2 regions of the Bacteroides sp. OM08-11 genome follow, and region 2 is predicted to be linked to the other one. Evidence: riboswitches for the same ligand, from Rfam matches in the RefSeq annotation. Region 2 holds a riboswitch; the other holds the start of a gene.
What was found. A riboswitch is a leader RNA that binds a small molecule or an ion and turns the genes downstream of it on or off. The one in region 2 is predicted to bind thiamine pyrophosphate.
Positions count from the first base shown of each region.

Region 1: it holds a riboswitch for thiamine pyrophosphate, as region 2 does, so the genes downstream of both, DXC10_RS03935 (TonB-dependent receptor) here and thiS (sulfur carrier protein ThiS) in region 2, are expected to answer to the same signal.

Region 1 is NZ_QSTJ01000002.1:20,897-24,287, forward strand. It holds gene DXC10_RS03935 (TonB-dependent receptor) at 1-1,647, opposite strand, end outside; TPP riboswitch at 1,825-1,920, opposite strand; gene DXC10_RS03940 (mechanosensitive ion channel family protein) at 2,043-2,894, shown strand; gene DXC10_RS03945 (hypothetical protein) at 2,992-3,240, opposite strand; gene DXC10_RS03950 (hypothetical protein) at 3,380-3,391, shown strand, end outside.
Region 2 is NZ_QSTJ01000005.1:127,745-131,135, forward strand. It holds gene DXC10_RS10665 (thiazole synthase) at 1-604, opposite strand, end outside; gene DXC10_RS10670 (thiamine phosphate synthase) at 620-1,261, opposite strand; gene thiS (sulfur carrier protein ThiS) at 1,288-1,485, opposite strand; TPP riboswitch at 1,554-1,645, opposite strand; gene DXC10_RS10680 (hypothetical protein) at 1,734-2,261, opposite strand; gene fabD (ACP S-malonyltransferase) at 2,351-3,238, opposite strand.

The DNA.
Region 1 (3,391 bases), on a different contig from region 2:
CAGCACCAATTGGTCTTTATAGTCCATATAGTAAAGATTGACTCCTGCGTTGAACCAGTTTTTATGGAAAGTGTATCCCAGTTCATAGTCGAAAAGACGTTCTGCCTTGGGACGAGTAGCGAAGAAATTATCGGTATAATTATTACGGGTAGGTTCTTTATGGGCAACGCTGAAGGAACCGTATACTTTATTATATGGGTTGATACTCCAGAAAACACCGGTTTTCGGGTTGAAGAAATTAAATTCTTCGTCGATGTTGAGCGGTTGCAGATGACCGGGATCAGCAGTCCAGTCCCATTTATCGTTGTTGCCATTTATCTTGTAACGGGTGTAACGATATTGCAGGTCGGCATAGAGATTAACGCCACCACCTACTTTCCAGTTGGCTTTCGCATAGATATTACCATCTGTTTTGCGACCGATGTTACGGTAGTATTCATGGTCGGGGCTTAGGTTACCGATATAGTCCTTTACCCATATCACCTTACCGTTGTGCGTATTCTTATAATAGTTCAATCCTCCGCCTATGGATGCATCGATTTTATCACTGTTATAGTTTACGGAGAACACTCCACCACCAAAACCGCTGTTCACTAATTTACGTCGTACGAGATTGGACTTTTTGATAGTCTGACCATTCACCTCGAAAGGCTGCAGACCATATTCCATCAAGGTACGTGCGTTTTTATATTCTTCGTAATAGCCATCTCCGTCGGTATAGTGCAGGGCTACGTTTAGATCCCAAAACGGCGATAGGATCTGGTTCAGTAACAGTTGGTAATGTGTTTGGCGATAATAGTCTATCTGGTTGTCATAGAAACCTGTCACGTTTCCTTCATCATCCTTTATTTCTCCGTTTGGATTGTATTTACGATGTGCTTGTAGCATCTCTTTGTCCAGCCCGTCCCAAGCATGGTAAGTCTCTTCTTTTCCACCAAAGGTGATGAACTTGATAGTGGTATTTTCATTGTAATAACCACCCTGGACAAAATAAGATTTCAGGTCGGCGTCGGCACGGTCTCTGTAACCGTCACTTTGGATATTAGACAGACGAGCGTCAAACCCCCAATGCTCATTGATGATACCTGTTCCCACTTTTACGGTTTCTTTATGCGTGTTGAACGAGCCGTAAGAACCGGAGATTTCAGCGTATGGTTTCGGTGAAATACCTTGTGTCTGCATGTTGATACTGGCGCCGAAAGCACCTGCACCGTTTGTTGAAGTTCCCGCGCCACGTTGGATTTGCATATCTTGCAGGGATGAAGCAAAATCGGGCGTGTTTACCCAGAAGATGGAATGGCTCTCGGCATCGTTCATCGGTATACCGTTGGTAGTGACGTTGATGCGCGTAGCATCCGTTCCGCGCACACGAATACTGGTATAGCCGATGCCGGTTCCTGCATCGCTTGTTGTCAGTACAGAAGGGGTAAATGTCAGTAAATATGGAATATCCACTCCGAAATTCTGTTTTTTCAGTTGTTCTTTATTTACATTGGTAAATGCCACCGGAGTGGTTCCTGTGGCACGTGTGGAAATAATTTCTACTTCCTGTAGATCCACTACTTGCAAGCTATCCTTTTCTTTGGGCTGCGCACAGACACTCAACGCTACCATTAGAAGGCATGTCGCCATTACACGTCTTTTCATTTGCAATACTTTTATTTGATGTTTTTACTTTCATCACAGAGAATACTGGGTTCACAAAGATTTTTTAACCGCAAATCATGCGGACTAACACAAGCTTTTATCCTTTTATGACTTCTGTTGTTCTCTGTGGTGAACAAGCTGTGTTAATCTGTATAATCAGTGATGAAACCAGAAAAGGGGAATTTTTCTTCTTTTCCCTCCGCCGGCACTACCCGGATCAGGTCAATGGGTATGTTCTCAGCCCGTCATATTAGGGCACCCCTTAGTTGAAATCGGTTGCAAAAGTATTACTTTCTGACGAAATCTACAAGTTCTGTGAACGAAAACTGAATTAATTTGTTAATTTTGCCACATTAATTTATTAAAACAAAATCATTATGTTATCACCTTTGTTAATGGCGGCGGTTGCCGTTCAAGCTGCTGAAGAAGGTTTCAGCAAGGTACAAATTCTTATTCAACAGTTGATAGACTGGGGCGTTGGTGCTGGTGGTCGCATCATTGGCGCTATCATTATTTTCGTAGTAGGTAGGTTCTTGATTTCTTTTATCAAGAAGCTTTTAGCCAAAATATTGTCAAAAAGACAAATTGAGCCGAGTATTCAGAGTTTCGTGAAAAGTTTGGTCAATATTCTGCTGACGATCTTATTGATTATTGCCGTTATCGGTAAGTTGGGGGTAGAAACTACTTCATTTGCCGCTTTACTGGCTTCTGCCGGTGTGGCTATTGGTATGGCATTGTCAGGAAACTTGCAGAATTTTGCCGGTGGACTCATCGTTTTACTGTTCCGCCCTTTTAAAGTAGGTGATTGGATTGAGAGCCAGGGGGTATCTGGTACGGTACGCGAGATCCAGATTTTTCATACTATTCTGACTACAGCCGATAATAAAGTGATTTATATCCCTAACGGTGCTTTGAGTAGTGGGACGGTGACTAATTACAGCCGCGAAAATACCCGCCGTGTGGATTGGATAATCGGTGTGGAGTATGGAGAGAATTATGATAAAGTAGAAAGTACGGTACGCCGTATTCTAGCTGCTGATAAGCGTATACTGAATACTCCTGAGCCTTTTATAGCACTTCATGCTTTGGATGCCAGCAGTGTGAATGTTGTTATCCGCGTGTGGGTGAACAGCGCTGATTACTGGGGCGTTTATTTCGACATGAATAAGACTATTTATGCTGTATTCAATGAAGAAGGTATTGGTTTCCCGTTCCCGCAGTTGACAGTACATCAGGCAAAAGATTAATAAATCGATATGTGAAAAGATTTTTTCATCACTGATTACACAGATAAAAATTTAATTAAGTTTCTATCTGTGTAATCAGTGATGGTTTTTATTTATATTATATCTCGAAGACATGGAGTTCTTCTTCTATCTTCTCACAAGTATTTTTCTCCAAACTCAATAAGCGGTTAATTTCTTTTCGCTTTTTCAAATCTGTAAAATAAGTTTCTACTACTGCATACAGGTTAAATCCCATGGTGGAACCTGCCGCCATATCCAGTGAATCTACCATTTTCTCTACTGCTTCGTGAATACGTTTCTTATTGATGAAATGTAATTCATTGCTATGAATTAAGCTTTTATCCATGATACTTTCGTTTTTAGTTATTATTAGGTATAACATTCTGTCGGGTAAGTTAGTTCATAGGGAGATGAAGGGGTATAGTGGAACGTAATGTGTTGTATTTGTTGCAATTACTTCTCCTTTCTATAAAAAATGGATATGGATGACAGAAATG
Region 2 (3,391 bases):
CGGAAGCTCCCATTTCCATAGCTTCGGCGGCATGGCTCGGTGCACCGATACCGGCATCCACTACAACAGGAATATTGGCCTGTTCTATGATGATACGCAAAAAATCACGGGTCTGTAATCCTTTATTGGTACCGATGGGGGCTCCCAACGGCATGACGGTAGCCGCACCAGCTTCTTCTAGACGTTTACACAAGGTAGGGTCTGCTTGGCAATAAGGAAGCACTACAAATCCTAGTTTAACCAACTCTTCAGTGGCTTTCAGGGTTTCTACGGAATCGGGAAGTAAGTAACGCGGATCGGGATGTATCTCCAGTTTCAACCAATTGGTACCAAACGCTTCGCGCGCCATCTGGGCGGCAAATACGGCTTCTTCGGCATTACGTACTCCCGAGGTGTTGGGTAGAAGTTGGATATGAGGATGCTTGATATGCATCAACATGTCATCTTCCCGGTTGTCCAGTTCGATACGCTTCATGGCTACCGTCACCATTTCTGTGCCAGATGCCAATATCGATTGCTTCATCACTTCATTTGAATTGAATTTTCCGGTTCCTAAGAACAGGCGCGAGCTGAATTCACGTCCCGCAATGATTAATTTTTCCATGTCTGTATAATTCGTTTATTGTCTTGCTTCCTTTTTGATGATTGAAATGATTTTTTTCATTTCTTCTATTGGGTCACTTGCCCGCAAGATGCTACCTGACAGGGCAATTCCATTGATACCTGTGGCCATTATGGCAGGAATGTCCTCGACGGTTATTCCGCCGATGGCAATGATAGGGAGGTTGATAGAGTTTTTTTTCGCTTGTTGTATGATGCTTTTGTATCCTTCCAGTCCCAGTATCGGATTAAGGTTCTTTTTAGTGGTGGTATATCTGAAAGGACCACAACCTATATAATCGGCTCCGGCAGAATAGAGGTTTTTGACGTCTTCGTATGTATTTGCCGTACCACCTATTATATATTTATTTCCGAGAATACGGCGTGCTTCGGCGATAGGCACATCTTTTTTTCCAAGATGTACACCCTCGGCTTGAACTTCTTGTATCAGTTCTACATGGTCATCGATAATGAATGTGGCGTCATAGCTTTCACATAGCTTTTTCGTTTCTATGGCTATGGGGAGAATCTCTTCAATAGGAGTGTCTTTCATGCGTAGTTGGACCCATCGGCATCCACCTTCCAAAGCCATACGTACGGAGTCTAGATATGTATATTGTTCTGTATAATGAGTAATGAACTGTAGGGTTCCGTTTCTCATTTCGTTTTTTTTACTTTTCATATTCCTCATCCTCCACAAGCGGCTTTTATGATGACAATGGAAATACCTGCGGACAATACATAGTCTGTCCATTCTGTGCGTGGTATCATACGGTTGTTTACGGCAACTGCAATACCTTGCGCTGGTAAGGAAAGTTCTTCTGTTAGTTGTAAAAGGGTAACAGCGGCTGTTTCCACTTCTTTGTTGTTTATTAATACTTTCATTTTCTGTTTATTGTAAATAATCAATAATGGAAGTAAATACAAAGAAGCGCCGCTAAGGCGGAAATATGAAGAATATAATGTTCAATTCCTACGGCAGTACTAACTGCATCAGGTTCGAGGGTATAATCTCAGCCCGGACCGGGCACCCCTTTGTCTTTACAATGGCAAAGGTAAGGGAAATACAGACATAAAAAACAAAAGAACCGATTTTTTTTATTTATCGAATTACAATTTGTTTCCTGAAACTACTACTTCTTTATTTTCTTAAAAATGTTTCGTATGGCGCTCCTGACACTGCTAGAATAATACTCTGTATCGGTGTTCTCAAGTATAAGTTGCAACTCTTTCAGGAGTTCCGGTTCTAACTTGCAAAGTTTATATGCCATTCGGATGGATAATGCTTGTACACCTATACTTTCTTTGGGCGACAACATGTGGTCTAAGCAATAATTTAGTAAATCGACGGGAATAGGAGTAGGGGCGGGTATATTGTAAAGTATGGATAATAATAAGCGTTTGGAACCCTCGTGCCGACAAACTAATAATCTTTGAAGTATGTCATTGTATAATGGAGCAAACCAGCTGGGGTACAATTCGCTCACTTTCTCACATACCCAGATGGCTCGCCATGAGACGGCTTGCTTTTCATCAGATATCAGTTGATGCATGTCTTTCAGGTATTCCGGTTTATTACAGATTTCATGTACTAATGCATCTATAGATAACTTATTGATGGATACATCCAATGCGTTTCTGAATTTATCTATATTTTTCATGGTTCTCAATCTTTCGGCAGAGATAGGTATAAAAAAAAGGCCACTTTCCAAAAGGAAAGCAACCTTCATTATAATGGTATGTTTAAAAGTTATGCAATGCCATGAGCATTTGCTTCGGGAGCAATTTTTTTGATAAGACCTTGAAGCACTGCGCCGGGACCGCATTCTGTGAATTCTGTAGCGCCGTCAGCCACCATGTTCTTCACAGTCTGAGTCCAGCGTACAGAAGCTGTCAACTGGGCAACGAGGTTTTTCTTGATTTCTTCCGGGTCAGTATGGGGCAGTGCATCTACATTCTGATATACAGGACATTGGGGAGCATGAATTTCAGTCGCATTAATGGCTGCTTCCAATTCTATTTTAGCAGGATTCATCAACGGAGAGTGGAAAGCGCCGCCAACCTTTAAAGGTAAAGCACGTTTTGCACCGGCTACTTTCATCAATTCGCAAGCTTTATTGATACCTTCCATTGAACCGGAGATAACAATTTGTCCCGGACAGTTGTAATTGGCGGCTACGCAAACTTCGCCTTCGGTATTTACCTGAGTACAGATTTCCTCCACTTTTTCATCCGGAAGGGCTATGATGGCCGCCATGGTAGAAGGGTGTGCTTCACAAGCTTTCTGCATTGCCATGGCACGGGCATAAACCAACTTCAAGCCGTCTTCGAAACTCAAAGCACCGGCTGCAACCAATGCGGAGAACTCACCCAGTGAATGTCCAGCAGTCATTTCCGGTTTAAAGTCATCGCCCATGCAAAGTGCGGAGATAACGGAATGAAGGAATACGGCAGGTTGAGTAACCTTAGTCTGGCGCAGATCTTCGTCTGTACCGTTGAACATAATATCTGTAATGCGATATCCCAGGATATCATTTGCTTTTTCAAAAAGTTCTTTGGCTAAAGCCGAGTTTTCGTACAAGTCTTTTCCCATGCCTACAAATTGGGCACCTTGACCCGGAAATACAAATGCTTTCATTTTACTTGTTTTTTAGTGTTTAATTAAAAAGTGTCGCAAAGGTAAAGGTTTTTCTGATATTCACCGCACAAATAGAGTTTTTTGTGCAATATAGGGTTGGAGATGCATTAATAATACAATATCCCTACAATCTTTCAGATATAATGGTTGCTT